DNA from 3 places in the Serratia sp. Ae19-1 genome. Region 3 is predicted to be linked to each of the others. Evidence: predicted binding sites of a transcription regulator. Region 3 holds the regulator's gene; each other region holds the start of a gene.
The links. Region 3 encodes sigma-54, which starts transcription at its own class of promoters, with help from an activator protein. Its sites were predicted from a motif close to GTTGGCACANNTTTCGCTNT; they were not measured.
Positions count from the first base shown of each region.

Region 1: glnK (P-II family nitrogen regulator) is a predicted target of sigma-54. The motif match lies at 3,540-3,559, and genes of this name have one in related genera.
Region 2: glnA (glutamate--ammonia ligase) is a predicted target of sigma-54. The motif match lies at 2,666-2,685, and genes of this name have one in related genera.

Region 1 covers NZ_JBCHWD010000001.1:184,131-189,776, reverse strand. Annotated here, with positions in the region: gene AAIE04_RS00965 (MGMT family protein) at 1-81, shown strand, start outside; gene AAIE04_RS00960 (YbaY family lipoprotein) at 146-637, opposite strand; gene tesB (acyl-CoA thioesterase II) at 869-1,732, shown strand; gene amtB (ammonium transporter AmtB) at 1,828-3,114, opposite strand; gene glnK (P-II family nitrogen regulator) at 3,151-3,489, opposite strand; gene smdB (multidrug efflux ABC transporter permease/ATP-binding subunit SmdB) at 3,768-5,546, opposite strand; gene smdA (multidrug efflux ABC transporter permease/ATP-binding subunit SmdA) at 5,539-5,646, opposite strand, start outside.
Region 2 covers NZ_JBCHWD010000002.1:631,775-637,420, reverse strand. Annotated here, with positions in the region: gene yihX (glucose-1-phosphatase) at 1-404, opposite strand, end outside; gene typA (ribosome-dependent GTPase TypA) at 571-2,394, opposite strand; gene glnA (glutamate--ammonia ligase) at 2,765-4,174, shown strand; gene glnL (nitrogen regulation protein NR(II)) at 4,368-5,417, shown strand; gene glnG (nitrogen regulation protein NR(I)) at 5,426-5,646, shown strand, end outside.
Region 3 covers NZ_JBCHWD010000002.1:114,863-120,508, reverse strand. Annotated here, with positions in the region: gene npr (PTS phosphocarrier protein NPr) at 1-270, opposite strand, end outside; gene rapZ (RNase adapter RapZ) at 267-1,121, opposite strand; gene ptsN (PTS IIA-like nitrogen regulatory protein PtsN) at 1,249-1,710, opposite strand; gene hpf (ribosome hibernation promoting factor) at 1,866-2,153, opposite strand; gene rpoN (RNA polymerase factor sigma-54) at 2,177-3,610, opposite strand; gene lptB (LPS export ABC transporter ATP-binding protein) at 3,663-4,388, opposite strand; gene lptA (lipopolysaccharide ABC transporter substrate-binding protein LptA) at 4,395-4,934, opposite strand; gene lptC (LPS export ABC transporter periplasmic protein LptC) at 4,903-5,481, opposite strand; gene kdsC (3-deoxy-manno-octulosonate-8-phosphatase KdsC) at 5,478-5,646, opposite strand, start outside.

The sequences.
Region 1 (5,646 bases), on a different contig from region 3:
CGGCAGGCCTTGCTGGCGGAGGGCATCATTTTCGGCCCGCACAGCACGGTCGATTTCGATCGCTACGGCTGGCGCTGGTAAAACAAAACAGCCTTTGGCCGAAGCGCAAAGGCTGTTGATTTCATCTTGCTGTACTGCAGTAAGATTACTGCATGGCGGTTGGCGCAGCCTGAATCGGCACGCCCTGAACCGGAACCAGCAACAGATCGGCACGGGTGCCGTTGCGATTGACCACTTCCTGGATGGTGTCGGTAATAAACATCAGTCGCCCGTTGACCGTCACCGCCGCGCTCAAAATGATGCGCGCATTCGGTTGAATGTCGGACGGGTTATACGGCAGCGTAAAGCTGAACGGCGCCTGTTGCCCTTCAGTGCGTACCGCGCGCTGTGCAATCACTTTAGACGGCGCATCCGCCAGCGAGGCGTCAGAGAGGGTGACCGTCAGTACGGCGTCCGGCGGCAGCGCAATGCGCTGACGTATATTAACCGAACCTGTCACCGCCGGGCCCTGAATCTGCGTTTGCGCAGCCGCCGGGTTGCCGGCCGTCTGTGTAGGCACATCAGCACTCTTTTGCGCGCATCCTGCCAGCGTGATCGTCAGTGCCGCGGCACCGCCTACGATTTGCCAGAGTTTCATGGATCGGTCTCCTTTTTTATTATCAACATGTTGGTGGCTTTAACCACCGCACCCATTAAACTTAGCACAAAACACTGATAAATCCACTTTGCCCCACCTATTAATCACTTAGCCCGCCGAAAACGCTCACTATTAAGAGCATTCTCATCACCGCTTTAACGCCGGATGTTGACGCCGCGCCGTGATATTCCGCACACTGAACAAAATGATTATTAGAAAGGTAACAATTTTATGAGCCAGGCATTGCAAAACCTCCTCGATCTGCTGGATCTGGAGAAAATCGAAGAAGGGCTGTTCCGCGGCCAGAGTGAAGATCTGGGGTTGCGCCAGGTGTTCGGCGGGCAGGTGGTTGGCCAGGCGCTCTACGCCGCCAAACAGACGGTGCCGGATGAGCGCAGCGTGCATTCGTTCCACAGCTACTTCCTGCGTCCGGGCGACAGCAGCAGGCCGATCGTCTACGATGTGGAAACCCTGCGCGACGGCAACAGCTTCAGCGCACGCCGCGTCAGCGCCATTCAGCACGGCAAACCCATCTTCTATATGACCGCCTCCTTCCAGAGCCCGGAAGAAGGTTTCGAACACCAGAACCAGATGCCGGACGTGCCGCCGCCGGAAGGGCTGCTGTCCGAATCAGAGATCGCCCAGAAGCTGGCGCATATGCTGCCGGAAAAAGTGCGCGATAAATTTATCGGCCAGAAGCCGCTTGAAATGCGCCCGGTAAAATTCCACAACCCGTTGAAAGGCAGCGTGGAGGAACCGCATCGCTACGTGTGGTTCCGCGCCAACGGCAGCATGCCGGACGATCAATGCATCCACCAATATCTGCTGGGCTACGCGTCGGACTTTAACTTCCTGCCGACGGCGCTGCAGCCGCACGGCGTCGGCTTCCTCGAGCCGGGGATGCAGGTTGCTACCATCGATCACTCGATGTGGTTCCACCGTCCGTTCCGCATGGATGACTGGCTGCTGTACGCGGTGGAGAGCTCTTCCGCTTCCGGCGCACGCGGTTTCGTGCGCGGCCAGATCTACACCCGCGACGGCGTGCTGGTCGCCACTACCGTGCAGGAAGGGGTGATTCGCCAGCGCGACGCTTGAACCGCGGCATGACATAAAGAAAGGGGCGATGTTTCCATCGCCCCTTTTTGCTTCATCATTATTTTACTGTTTAGCGCACCGCCCTGCTTCGAGTCTTACTGGTTGTAGGCGCTCTCGCCGTGGCTGTTGACGTCCAGTCCTTCGCGTTCCTGCTCTTCCGGTACTCTCAACCCCACCATGGCGCCCGCTATCTTGAAGGCGATAAAGGCGGCGACGCTCGACCACACCAACGTTATCAGCACGCTCACCAGCTGGATCCAGACCTGATGGCCCATCGTCACCCCTTCGGCATAGCCGGTGCCGCCCAGCGAAGAGGCGGTGAACACGCCGGTCAACAGGCAGCCGACGATTCCGCACACCCCGTGCACGCCGAACACGTCGCAGGTGTCGTCCACCTTCAGCCATTTCTTCAGCGTCACCACGCCCCACAGGCCGGCGACGCCGCCCACCAGGCCGATGATCAACGCCCCGCCCACGCCCACGGTGCCCGCCGCCGGCGTCACCGCAACCAGTCCGGCGATCATGCCGGAGCAGGCGCCCAGCAGCGAAGGCTTGCCGCGCAACACCCACTCGGCGAAGGTCCAGGACAGAATGGCGCCTGCGGTGGCGACGACGGTGTTGAGGAACGCCAGCGCCGCAATGCCGTTAGCCGCGCTGGCGGAGCCGGCGTTGAAGCCGAACCAGCCGATATACAGGATGGACGCCCCGGTAAACACCATCGGCAGGTTGTGCGGTTTGAACGCCTCTTTACCGAAGCCGGCGCGTTTGCCGATCAGGTAGGCACCGATCAGCCCGGCGCTGGCGGCGTTAATGTGCACCACGGTGCCGCCGGCGAAGTCCAATGCGCCGTCGGTGGCCAGGTAGCCGCCGCCCCACACCATGTGCGCGATCGGCAGATAAGACAGGGTGAACCACACAATCGCGAAGATCAGCACCGCCGAGAAGCGAATGCGCTCGGCGAAGCCCCCCACCACCAGCGCCACGGTAATGCAGGCGAAGGAGGCCTGGAAGGCGACGTGGATCATCTGGCTGATGCTGCCGGTAACGCTGTCGATGCCGATGCCTTTCAGCATCGCGGTTTCGAACCCGCCGAACACCGCATTGCCCTCGCTGAACGCCAGGCTGTAGCCATACAGTACCCACAGCACGCAGACCAGCGCAAAGGTAACGGTGACCTGCGTCAGCATCGACAGCACGTTTTTGCCGCGCAGCAGGCCGCCGTAAAACAGCGCGATGCCCGGCAGCGTCATGAACAGCACCAAAGCGGTGCAGATCATCATAAAGGCGTTGTCGGCCTTATCGGCGACCGCCGGGGCGGCCAGAGCCAAAGAAGGAACCAGGGTTACCGAACTCAGGCCCAACATGGATAACAGTCTTTTCATTATCAATCCATCCCCATTACTTAACTGAGTTCGCGGTTACAGTGCCGATTCGTCGGTTTCGCCAGTGCGAATGCGGATCACGCGTTGCAACTCGGCAACGAAAATTTTGCCGTCGCCGATTTTGCCGGTGTAGGCGGCTTTGCTAATCACATCAACCACTTCATCCAACTGATCGTCGGCGATGGCGATATCGATTTTGACCTTGGGCAGGAAGTTGACGTTATATTCGGCGCCGCGATACAGCTCGGCATGCCCCTTCTGGCGGCCAAAGCCCTTCACTTCGGTTACGGTCAACCCTTGAATGCCCACGGAGGACAGGGCCTCGCGCACGTCCTCCAACTTGAACGGTTTGATTACCACGGTCACCAGCTTCATATTGCCCCTCCACGAATTAAGCCCAAACTCACCCCTGGTACGCGTCATATGTAGCAAGGGCTGTGCCAAATTTAATTTTCCATGGCGATTCAGCAGATTAGCGGGCAGGCGGGTGCCGCCGCGACGCAGCGCGGCACCGATACCTTGAATGGGTTAAATAATGCGCACTGATTTGGTGCGCATCGCGTCGAAAAAGTGCAGAAAGAGGGCATGGCGCTGGCGAGTTGCCTGCTGGTGGTGCGTTAGGAAGAAAGATGGGCCGCGATCGCGGCCCATGTTCAGGCGGGTTGGCTCTCCTCACGCACCGCTTCCGCCAGCTGCTCGCCCGCCAGCTGCAGTTGGTACATCTGGTAGTAGCGTCCCTGTTGCGCCAGCAGCTGCTGATGGTTGCCCTGCTCCACCGCCTGGCCGCGATGCAGCACCAGAATGGAATCGGCGTCGACGATGGTCGACAGCCGGTGGGCGATCACCACCAGCGTAGTGTGCTCGCGGATCACGCGCAGCGCCCGCTGAATCGCCTGTTCAGTGCCCGAGTCAATATTGGCGGTCGCCTCATCGAGGATCAGGATCTGCGGCGCCTGCACCAATACTCGCGCCATCGCCAGCAGCTGTTTCTGCCCGACCGACAGGTTATTGCCCTGTTCCCCCAGTCGGGTATGGATCCCCTGCGGGAAGCCGCGCACCAGATCCGCCAGCTGCACCGTTTCCAGCGCCCGCCAAACGGCCTCTTCATCGATGTTGCGCCCCAGCGTCACGTTGGCCAGCACCGAATCGGCGATCACCACCGGATCCTGTTGCACCATCGCCACGCCCTGGCGCAGCGTACGATGCGACAGGCTGGCAAGCGGGCGACCGTCGAGGCGCACTTCCCCCTCGCTGACCGGGTAATAACCCATCAGCAGGTTGGCCAGCGTGCTCTTGCCGCTGCCGGTGTGACCGACCAGCGCCACAAAGCCGCGCGAAGGCACCGCCAGCGAAATATGCTGCAGCACCTTTTTGTCCGCACGGTAGGCGAAGCTCAGGTCGGTGATGTCGATGCGTCCGCCGGCCAACGGGCGATCGTCGACGCCGTAACTCTGTTGGCTGCGATCCATCAGTTCGAAAATACGTTCGCCGGCCACCACCGCTTGCTGCAGAATCGACTGCTGTGACGTCAGCTCGATCAGCGGTTCGTTCAAGCGCCCCAGGTAGTTGATGAAAGCGTAGAGTACGCCGACGCCAATCACGCCTTCACCGCTGAAGCCGAACAACATCAGCAAGCCGCACAGCACCAGCGCCGAAAACAGGCTGAGCAGCGGCCGCAACAGGAAACCGTCGAGCCGCAGAGTCTGCATGCGCGCGAGGTAGTGCGACTGGCTGGCGGCGCTCATGCGCTCACCGAAGCGCACCTGCTGGCGGAACTGCTGAATCACGCCCATGCCGTTGATCACTTCGTTGAAGCCATCGTTGATGTCCGCCAGATAACTGCGTACCCGGCGCACGATCGGCGTGCTGTAGTATTGATAGATGCCCATCACCACAAACACCGCAGGGAAGATGCAGATGGCCACCAGCGCCATGCGCCAGTCGAGACTGAACATCGCCACCAGCATGGTGCCGATCAACGCGGCGCTTTTCAGCACGGTGGAGACCACCATCACGTACAGATCCTTGATCACTTCGGTGTCGTTGGTAACGCGCGAGATCAATTGACCGACCGGTTGCGTGTCGAAAGCGCTGAGCGGCTGGCGCAGCGCAGCGTCCATCACGTCGGTGCGCAGCCGTTGCACCACGCCCACCGCCGCCCGGTTGAACAGCAGCGCCTGAAAGTAGTGCAGCGCCGCCGCCAACAGCTCCAGGAGAATATAAGCCGCCGCCAGACCGCCGACGATCATCATCGGCAGTTGCCCTTTGGCAACGTAGTTATCGATAAAATAACTCACCAGGATCGGCCCGGCGACTTCCGCCGCCGCCGCCACCCACAGCATCAGCACCGCCAGCCCCAGCGGTTTGCGGTACGGCGAGCCATAGGCCAGCAGCCGCTTCAGCGTCGGCCACAGCTTTTGCACTTTATTCATCGGCCAACGCCTCCTCACCGTTTTCCGGCGCTTCGTCCAGCGCCGCTTCCAACTGCTGATAACGGTACATATCGCGATACCAGCCCGGCTGCGCAGCCAG
Region 2 (5,646 bases), 520 kb from region 3:
TGCGACAGGTAGAGATGATCGGCAGCGGCGGCCACTTCAGGATAGTGCTGCGGCCAGTAGTTGCAGTGCAAACGGTTGGTGTTCGACAGCACCACCACCCGGTGGCCTTCGTTGCGCAGGCGCTGCATGATGTCGATCACTTCCGGGCGCAGCGCGACGAATACCGCCTGCCAACCGGTGGCAAACTGCTCGAAGCTGAGCGCGATGCCCATTTCATCGCACAGCTTGCCGGCGAAGTCTTCGTCGCTGATTTCACCGCGTTCATGTTGCTGGAACACCTCACCCATGGCGAAACGATCGGACAGCACCGCCAACGGCGTGCCGCTCAAATTGCTCCACACGCCCAGCACACGCTTGAAATCGATATCGACGATCACATTACCTAAATCAAAGATATACAGCATAGTCCTCTCCTGATGGGCCGGTGAGATTTCACTGTAGCGGGAAAAGGAACAGCTGAACAGGGAGCGAACGGAAAAGCGCATAGCGCGCCGCACAAACGGGGAACAACAGAGGAAAAAACTCAGGGCGCGAGAACCGCGCCCTAAGCATGGGACACTCAATCAGCGATTAAGCGTCTTTAGGACCGCGGCTGGCACGCTTACGATCGTTTTCCGTCAGGTGACGCTTACGGATACGGATCGAGGTCGGCGTCACTTCTACCAGTTCGTCGTCATCGATGAACTCCAGAGCTTGCTCCAGGGTCATTTTGATGGCTGGAACCAGGGTAGTCGCTTCGTCAGTACCGGAAGCACGCATGTTGGTCAGCTTCTTACCGGTCAGGCAGTTTACGGTCAGGTCGTTGGAACGTGAGTGAATACCGATGATCTGGCCTTCATACACTTCCGCACCGTGGCCCAGGAACAGCTTACCGCGATCCTGCAGGCCGAACAGCGCGAACGCAACCGCTTTGCCCTGGCCGTTGGAGATCAGCACGCCGTTCTGACGCTGGCCCACTTCGCCCGGACGCACGTCGTCGTAGTGGCTGAAGGTGGAGTACAGCAGACCGGTGCCCGAAGTCATGGTCATGAATTCGTTACGGAAGCCGATCAGACCGCGGCTTGGGATCACGTAGTCGAGACGCACACGGCCCTTACCGTCCGGATCCATGTTTTTCAGGTCGGCTTTACGCTCGCCCATCGCCTGCATCACGGAACCCTGATGCTGCTCTTCGATATCCAGCGTCACGTTCTCGAATGGCTCCTGCTTGCGGCCATCGATTTCGCGGAAGATAACTTTCGGACGGGAAACCGCCAGCTCGAAACCTTCACGACGCATGTTTTCGATCAGCACCGACAGGTGCAGCTCGCCACGACCGGATACGCGGAAAGCGTCCGCATCGTCGGTTTCTTCGACGCGCAGCGCCACGTTGTGCACCAGCTCTTTGTTCAGACGATCAAGGATCTGACGCGAGGTCACGTACTTACCTTCTTTACCGCAGAACGGCGAGGTGTTGACGTTGAAGAACATGGTTACGGTCGGTTCGTCGACGGACAGCGCCGGCAGCGCTTCTACGGCGTTGGTGTCGCAGATGGTGTCGGAGATGTTCAGCTCGCCCAGGCCGGTGATGGCGATGATGTCGCCCGCTTCCGCCAGGGTGCTGTCGATACGCTCCAGACCCAGGTGGCCCAGCACTTTGCCCACTTTACCGTTGCGAGTTTTGCCTTCGCTGTCGATGATGGTGACCTGCTGGTTCGGCTTCACTTTACCGCGCTTGATGCGGCCGATGCCGATAACGCCCAGGTAGTTGTTGTAGTCCAACTGGGAGATCTGCATCTGGAATGGCGCTTCCAGCTCAACCTGCGGCGCAGACACGTGGTCGACGATCGCCTGATACAGCGGGGTCATGTCTTCCGCCATGTCGGTGTGATCGACGCCGGCGATGCCGTTCAGCGCAGACGCATAAATGATCGGGAAGTCGAGCTGCTCGTCGGTCGCGTCGAGGTTCACGAACAGGTCGAACACCTGATCCACAACCCAGTCAGGACGCGCGCCTGGACGGTCAACCTTGTTGATGACCACGATCGGCTTCAGACCGTTGGCGAAGGCCTTCTTGGTCACGAAGCGGGTTTGCGGCATAGGGCCATCCATTGCATCCACAACCAGCAGCACCGAGTCAACCATCGACATCACGCGCTCTACCTCGCCGCCGAAGTCGGCGTGTCCTGGGGTATCCACGATGTTGATACGGTAACCGTTCCAATTAATGGCGGTGTTTTTTGCGAGGATGGTAATCCCACGCTCTTTCTCCAAATCGTTGGAGTCCATTACGCGTTCGGTGGCTTCCGCACGCTCTCCGAAAGTACCGGATTGTTGCAGCAGCTTATCAACCAGGGTGGTTTTACCATGGTCAACGTGGGCAATAATGGCGATGTTACGCAAATTTTCGATCACAGCTTTGCCTCGGGCATTAGAAATAGCGCGCTATTGTACACGTATTAAGCGAGGGACTAAACAAGATCACAACCATCTCTTATAAACAACCGCATACCGGTCAGTTTGTGATCCCTTTCACGGTGCAAAAAGCCGCAATCGTTGCACTTTTGCACCATTTCGGTGCCCACGCCCACCCCAATTGCACCATAATGGTGCAAATTATCGCTAATGGTGCATACTGTGGCTGGGTAAAACCCGCGCAGAAAGGCGATGAAAGCCTTTTTTAAAAGTTGGCACGCTTTTCGCTTTAGTCTTTTCAAGGCGAAAAAAAGCCAGTTCCACAGATTCGTTCCACGACGACGACAATGATAAACCGGGAGAGTTAAGTATGTCCGCTGAACACGTTTTGACGATGCTGAATGAGCATGAAGTGAAATTCGTAGACCTGCGTTTCACTGACACCAAGGGTAAGGAACAACACGTGACTATCCCGGCTCACCAGGTAAACGCCGACTTCTTCGAAGAAGGTAAAATGTTTGACGGCTCCTCTATCGGTGGTTGGAAGGGCATCAACGAATCTGACATGGTACTGATGCCGGACGCCAGCACGGCGGTTCTGGATCCGTTCTTCGAAGAACCTACGCTGATCATTCGCTGCGACATTCTCGAGCCGGGCACCATGCAAGGCTACGATCGCGACCCGCGCTCCATCTCTAAACGCGCCGAAGACTTCCTGCGCTCTTCCGGCATCGCGGACACCGTGCTGTTCGGGCCAGAGCCTGAATTCTTCCTGTTCGACGACATCCGCTTCGGCAGCAGCATCCGCGGTTCCCACGTGGCCATCGACGACATCGAAGGCGCCTGGAACTCCGGCACAAAATACGACGGCGGCAACAAAGGCCACCGTCCGGCGGTGAAAGGCGGTTACTTCCCGGTTCCACCGGTCGACTCTTCGCAGGATCTGCGTTCTACCATGTGTCTGACCATGGAAGAGATGGGCCTGGTGGTTGAAGCGCACCACCACGAAGTGGCGACCGCCGGTCAGAACGAAGTGGCAACCCGCTTCAACACCATGACCAAGAAAGCCGACGAAATTCAGATCTACAAATACGTGGTGCACAACGTAGCGCACGCCTTCGGCAAAACCGCGACCTTCATGCCGAAGCCAATGTTCGGCGACAACGGTTCCGGCATGCACTGCCACATGTCGCTGTCCAAGAACGGTACCAACCTGTTCGCCGGCGACAAATACGGCGGCCTGTCTGAAACCGCGCTGTTCTACATCGGCGGCATCATCAAGCACGCCAAAGCGATCAACGCCCTGGCCAACCCGACCACCAACTCCTACAAACGTCTGGTGCCGGGTTACGAAGCGCCGGTGATGCTGGCTTACTCCGCCCGTAACCGCTCTGCGTCTATCCGCATTCCAGTGGTTTCCAGCCCGAAAGCGCGCCGCATCGAAGCTCGCTTCCCGGATCCGGCGGCTAACCCATACCTGTGCTTCGCCGCACTGCTGATGGCCGGCCTGGACGGCATCATCAACAAGATCCACCCTGGCGACGCCATGGACAAAAACCTGTACGACCTGCCGCCGGAAGAAGAAGCCGAGATCCCAAAAGTGGCCGGCTCGCTGGACGAGGCGATGGCCGCACTGAACGAAGACCGCGAGTTCCTGACCCGCGGCGGCGTGTTCACCGACGATGCGATCGATGCCTACATCGAACTGCGCAAAGAAGAGATGGACCGCGTTCGCATGACGCCACACCCGGTTGAGTTCGAACTGTACTACAGCGTCTAAGCCCGACCCGCGCCGTCTGCAGAGGCGGACGGCGCCCACATTTTTGTTATCGCTTTTTTGTTGCCGTGGAAACTTTCAGCCCATCTTCGGATGGGTTTTTTTCTCCACCGTATTTTCTGCAAAACTATTCCATACCGCGCCGATCCCGGATGGAGTAGGATAGATGCACTAAAAAGGTGCAGGAGTCTGCTGTATGGCAACTGGCAAGCTGCCCGATGCTGGGCAGATCCTCAATTCACTCATCAACAGCATCCTGCTGTTGGATGACTCACTGGCGGTTCACTACGCCAACCCGGCGGCACAGCAGTTGCTGGCGCAAAGCTCCCGCAAGCTGTTCGGCACCCCGCTGCCCGATTTGCTCGGTTATTTTTCGCTGAACGTCTCGTTGATGCGTGAAAGCCTGCGCGCCGGTCAGGGCTTCACCGACAATGAAGTGACCCTGGTGGTCGACGGCCGCGCGCATATCCTTTCCCTGACCGCTCAGGCTCTGCCGGAAGGCTATATCCTGGTCGAGCTGGCGCCGATGGACAATCAGCGCCGCCTGAGCCAGGAACAGTTGCAGCATGCCCAACAGGTGGCGGCCCGCGATCTGGTGCGCGGTTTGGCGCACGAAATTAAAAATCCGCTGGGCGGCCTGCGCGGCGCGGCGCAGCTGCTGGCCAAGGCGCTGCCCGATCCGGCGCTAACCGAGTACACCAAGGTGATCATCGAGCAAGCCGATCGGCTGCGCAATCTGGTGGATCGCCTGCTCGGGCCACAGCGGCCCGGCCAGCACATCACCCAAAGCATCCATCAGGTCGCGGAGCGCGTCTGCCAGCTGGTATCGCTGGAAATGCCGGATAACGTCACGCTGGTGCGCGACTACGATCCGAGCCTGCCGGAAATGGCCCACGACCCGGATCAGATAGAACAGGTGCTGCTGAACATCACTCGCAACGCGCTGCAGGCGCTGGGTGAAGCGGGCGGCACCATCACGCTGCGCACCCGCACCGCGTTTCAGATCACGTTGCACGGCACCCGCTACCGCCTGGCGGCGCGCATCGACGTCGAAGACGACGGCCCCGGCGTACCGGCGCAGCTGCAGGACACGCTGTTCTACCCGATGGTCAGCGGCCGTGAAGGCGGTACCGGCCTGGGATTATCCATCGCCCGCAATCTTATCGATCAGCATTGCGGAAAAATTGAATTCAACAGTTGGCCAGGTCATACCGAATTCTCGGTTTACCTGCCCATTCGTCAGTGAGGTTTGCTATGCAACGAGGGATAGTCTGGATCGTCGATGACGATAGCTCCATCCGCTGGGTGCTTGAGCGCGCGCTCACCGGCGCGGGCCTGAGCTGCGCCACCTTCGAAGGCGGCAATGACGTGCTGGAAGCCTTGGCCACGCAAACCCCCGACGTGCTGCTGTCCGATATCCGCATGCCGGGTATCGATGGCCTGGCGCTGCTCAAACAGATCAAACAGCGCCATCC
Region 3 (5,646 bases):
ATCTTCATCAAACCCGGAGTTGAACAGCTCGACCACCGCCGCCAGCGCGTTGACTTCGTCGGGGCCGGTCGCCTCGACTTCGATGTGCCGGCCCTGGGCGGAATCCAGCATCAGCAGCGCGATGACGCTGCTGGCTTCGGCCTCGGTGCCGCTTTCGTTGCGCAGCATCACTTCGGCGTCGAAGCTTTGCACCAGTTCGAACAGTTTCATCGCCGGGCGCGCGTGCATGCCCAGCTTGTTTTTGATTTCAACCGTCTGTTTGACCGTCATTGTTTGCGCTTTTCCAGCGTGCGGTGGCGCGATTGCACGTTCTTGCCGCGCGAGCGGAAGTAATCGGCCAGCTGCTCCGCCACGTACACCGAACGGTGTTTGCCGCCGGTACAGCCGATGGCGACCGTCAGGTAGCTGCGGTTGTTGGTTTCCAGCATCGGCAGCCACTGTTCCAGATAGCTGCGGGTCTGGTAGATGAAGTTATGCACTTCGGTATGGCGATCGAGGAATGACGCCACCGGCTTGTCCAGACCGGTCATCGGCCGCAGCTTCGGATCCCAGTGCGGGTTAGGCAGGAAGCGCACGTCAAACACGTAGTCGGCGTCGATCGGAATGCCGTGCTTGAAGCCGAAGGATTCGAACACCATGGTCAGTTCGCGCTCGCGCTTGCCGAGCAGGCGGGTGCGCAGCATTTCGGCCAGTTCGTGCACCGACATTTCCGAGGTGTCGATAATCAGGTCAGCCCGCGAGCGCAGCGGTTCGAGCAGATCGCTCTCTTCGTCGATCGCGCTTTCCAGCGACAGGTTTTTGCTGGAGAGCGGGTGCAGGCGGCGGGTGTCGCTGTAACGGCGGATCAGCGTGTTGCGATCGGCGTCGAGGAACAGCAGCTGCGGCGAGAAGCTGTCCGGGAGCTGAGTCATCGCGTATTCGAACACTTCCGGCGATTCCGGCATGTTGCGCACGTCGATGCTGACCGCCGCGGAAATATTGCGTTCCGCCAGCGTATTGGCGAGCTGCGGCAGCAGGACCACCGGCAGGTTGTCAACGCAGTAAAAACCCATGTCTTCCAGCGCCCGCAAGGCGACGGATTTTCCGGAACCGGAACGGCCGCTGACAATCATCAGCACCATGTGGCAACTCCCCTGGCATCGCGGCGGCGTTCATCGCCACCGTTAAACTTTGTTATTCCGGCCGCAGCCGGATCCATCATCGTGAAACAGTATCGTTATCCGGGCTGGAAGTCACGCCGGCCGGGCATCACTCGGTGATGATTTGGTAAAGTTCTTCGTCGCTCTGCGCGGCGCGCAGGCGGCGGCATACGGTTTTGTCGGCCAGGCGTTTGGCGACCAGCGACAGGGTATGCAAATGGGTTTTGCACTGATCGGCAGGCACCAGCAGCGCGAACAGCAGATCGACCGGCTGATTGTCGATGGCGTCGAAAGCGATGGGTTGGTCGAGACGGATAAACACGCCAACGGCCCGCAGTGTGTCCTCTTCCAGTTTGCCGTGGGGAATGGCGATACCGTTGCCGATACCGGTGCTGCCCATGCGCTCCCGGGTGAGAACCGCATCAAACACCACCTGCGAAGGCAGATTGAGCTGTTTGGCGGCCAGTTCGCTGATAATTTCCAAAGCCCGCTTCTTGCTGGTGCAGTGTACCGAGCTTTTGGTGCACTCGATGTTTAACACCGAGCTTAATTGCATATATTCGTTGTTCATCTCATCTTCACTTAAAACCGCGCCACCGGGCGGACCCGGCAAGGCGGTTTTTCGTCGGTTTTAACCCTGATTACCGTTCGGCGCGTCACCCATGCGGGTCACGCGCCGAACGGCGAGGCTGCGACGTATGCAACCTCATGGAATGGGTTAGGGTGTCAGTGTTGCTTCAATTTGTCTTTATGTTTGTTCAATTGACGTGCCAATTTGTCGATCAGCGTATCAATTGCGGCATACATATTCTCGTCTTCCGAGGTGGCGTGCAACTCGCCTCCATTCACGTGCACCGTTGCTTCCGCAATTTGCTGCACTTTTTCCACACTTAATACAACATACACCTGATTGATGCGATCAAAATACTGTTCGAGTTTGGCGAACTTGTTGTTCACGAACTCGCGCAACGGATCGGTGATTTCGATGTGGTGTCCGGTAATGTTGAGCTGCATAGTGTCTTCCTTCTCAATAGAGGTCAAACCAACTGTTTGCGTTGGTTCGACGGCGGGATGGACAAAGACTCTCGGTACTTGGCGACGGTGCGCCGCGCCACGATAATCCCCTGATCGGAGAGCAGGGTGGCCAGCTTGCTGTCGCTGAGTGGTTTGGCGGGGTTTTCCGCCGCAATCAATTTCTTCACCAACGCGCGGATCGCCGTCGAGGAGGCTTCGCCGCCGCTGTCGGTATTCACGTGGCTGGAGAAGAAATATTTCAATTCGAAAATGCCGCGCGGGCTGTGCAGAAACTTCTGCGTGGTGACGCGCGAGATCGTCGATTCATGCATCTCCACGGCCTGGGCGATATCCGCCAGCACCATGGGTTTCATAAACTCTTCGCCCTGCTCGAAGAACGCCTGCTGCTGGCTGACGATGCAGCGGGTGACCTTCAGCAAGGTTTCGTTGCGGCTCTCCAGGCTTTTAATCAGCCACTTGGCTTCCTGCAGGTTGCTGCGGATAAACTGGCCGTCGGCTTCGCTGCGGGCGCTGTTGCCCAGCGCGGCGTACTGCTGGTTGATCTTCAAACGCGGCACGCTGTCGCCGTTGAGCTCCACTGTCCACTTGTTCTGCGTCTTGCGCACCAGCACGTCCGGAATCACGTATTCCGATTCGCCGGTATTGATAGACTGCCCCGGGCGCGGATCGAGCGACTGAATCAGCAGCATCGCTTCTTTCAGTGTATCTTCTTTTAGCCGGGTTGATCGCATCAGGCTGCGAAAGTCGTGGTTGGCCAACAGATCCAGATGCTCGCTGATGATCAGCCGGGCTTCGGTCAGATAAGGGGTGTCTTTGGCGTATTGGGAGAGCTGCACCAGCAGGCAATCGCGCAGATCGCGCGCGGCGACGCCGATCGGATCGAAACGCTGCACGCGCTTCAACACCGCCTCGACTTCCTCGAGGGTCACGTTCTCGTCGCCCAGGCTTTCCAGAATGTCTTCCAGCGGGACGGTGAGGTAGCCGGTGTCGTCCACCGCGTCGACGATGGAGGTGGCGATGGCGGCGTCGGTATCGGAAAACGGCGTCAGATCCACCTGCCACATCAGGTAATCCTGCAGCGTTTGGGTGGTCTCGCCCTGATAGACCGGCAGCTCATCGTCGCTGTAGTCGGTGCCGGTTCCGGACGGGGTGCCGGCGGTGTAGATTTCATCCCAGGTGGCGTCCAGCGGCAGCTCTTCCGGCATGTCTTTCTGTTCCAACGCCTCGCGGGTATCGAGCCCCTCGGTATCCTGGGTTTCTTTGGCGTCGATTTCGTCGTGCAGATCGGTCTGTTCAAGCAACGGATTGCTCTCTAGCGCCAGCTGGATCTCTTGCTGAAGCTCAAGCGTGGACAACTGCAGCAGGCGGATCGCCTGCTGGAGCTGAGGAGTCATGGCCAGCTGTTGGCTGAGCCTGAGTTGCAAACCTTGCTTCATAGTCTTCTGTCTACTTCCGTTAACGGTGTCGCCCCACAGGGCGCGCCGGCGCTCAGAGGCGGAATTCTTCGCCCAGATAAACGCGTTTTACCTGCTCGTCGGCCAGAATAGCATCCGGCGTGCCGTGGGCAATCAGTTTGCCCTGGCTGACGATATAGGCGCGTTCACACACGTCCAGCGTTTCGCGCACGTTGTGGTCGGTGATCAGCACGCCCAGGCCGCTGTCACGCAGGTGCTCGATGATTTTCTTGATATCGATAACGGAAATCGGATCCACCCCGGCGAAGGGTTCGTCCAGCAGAATGAATTTCGGGTTGGCCGCCAGCGCGCGGGCGATTTCGACGCGGCGGCGTTCACCGCCGGACAGCGCCTGGCCGAGGCTGTCGCGCAGATGGGAGATATGGAACTCTTCCATCAGCTCCTTGGCGCGGTCCTCGCGCTGCTCGCTGGTGAGATCGGGACGGATCTCCAGCACCGCCATCAGGTTGTCGTACACGCTCAGACGGCGGAAGATCGACGCTTCCTGCGGCAGGTAACCGATGCCGCGGCGCGCGCGGGCGTGCAGCGGCAGCAGGCTGATGTCTTCTTCGTCGATCACGATGCGCCCGGCGTCGCGCGGCACGATGCCGACCACCATGTAGAAGGTGGTGGTTTTACCGGCGCCGTTCGGCCCGAGCAGGCCGACGATCTCGCCGGATTTCACTTTCAGGCTGACGTCTTCGACAACTTTACGGCCCTTGTAGGCTTTCGCCAGGTTTTCTGCGATGAGTGTTGCCATAAGTGATTAGTTACTCTTTTTTTGCCCGTTTTTGTCTTGCAACTGCGACGGTACCAGAACCGTTGTCACGCGTTTGCCTTTGTCGCTAAACGCCTGCATTTGCTGCTGTTGCACCAGATAGGTGATGCGATCGCCTTTCACGTTGCTGTCGAGCTGCTCCAGATAGGCGTTGCCCGTCAGGGTCACCAGCTGGGTCGCCACGTCGTAACGCACTTTCTGCGCGTGGCCTTTGACCGGTTTGCCGCTGTCCTGCATCTGGTAGAAGGTTACCGGGTTGCCGAACGCTTCAATATAGGTCTTATTCTGATCTCCGCCCGGACGGGTGACCACCACCTTGTCGGCGCGGATATCGATGGTGCCCTGTTTGATCACCACGTTGTCAGTGAAGGTGCTGACGTTGCTTTGCATGTCCAACGACTGCTTGAGCGAGTCGATGCTGACCGGCTGGCTGGAGTCGGATTTCAGCGCCAGAGCAGGGGCGCTGGCGGCCAAAACTAAGCTGCCGATCAACAGATTACGGAGTTGGTTTTTGGTTCTGGATTTCATAGTTGGTCTTAACCTTATCAATCAGCTCAGCGGTTTTGGTCCGCAGGTTCCCACGCATTTTCATGCCGTTAGAGGTAAAATTGGTCCCGTAAAGCGTGACTTCGTCATCGGAGGTGACGTCTTGGGTGACCAGGTTTACCTGAGCGTTGTCCGTCTTAATTTTTTCCAGCTGCGAGGTGGTAGTCAGGCTGTTTACCTCGACGTGACCATACAGATACAGCATCCGGTCTTTTGTCAGTTTGGCGCGATCGGAGCGAACTGACCAGGTGGCCACCGCATTCTCATCGAACAGCGTCATCACCGGCTGGGTGAACCAGCTCAGCTCGCCGGCGGTGTAATACTTCACGTCTTCCGCCACCAGCTTGTAATTCAGCTTGCCGGCCGGGTTGTACACCACGGTGACCGTGTGCTGGCTCTGGTAGGTCGGATCCTGATCGTTGGCCGGGCCAGGCGCGGTGTCGTCGCTGAAGTCCGTCATGTTCCAGCCGATCAGCGCCAGAACGATCACCGTCAACAGGATGGTGATCCACAGTTTGGTTTTACTCATATCGACAGCCCTTTGGCGTCCTCCAGCTTATTTTGAGCCAAAAGAATGATGTCGCACAGTTCGCGCACCGCGCCGCGGCCGCCGGCAATGCGGGTGACATAGTGAGCGCGCGGCGTCAGCAGCGGGTGGGCGTCCGCCACCGCGACCGCCAGCCCGACCTGCGCC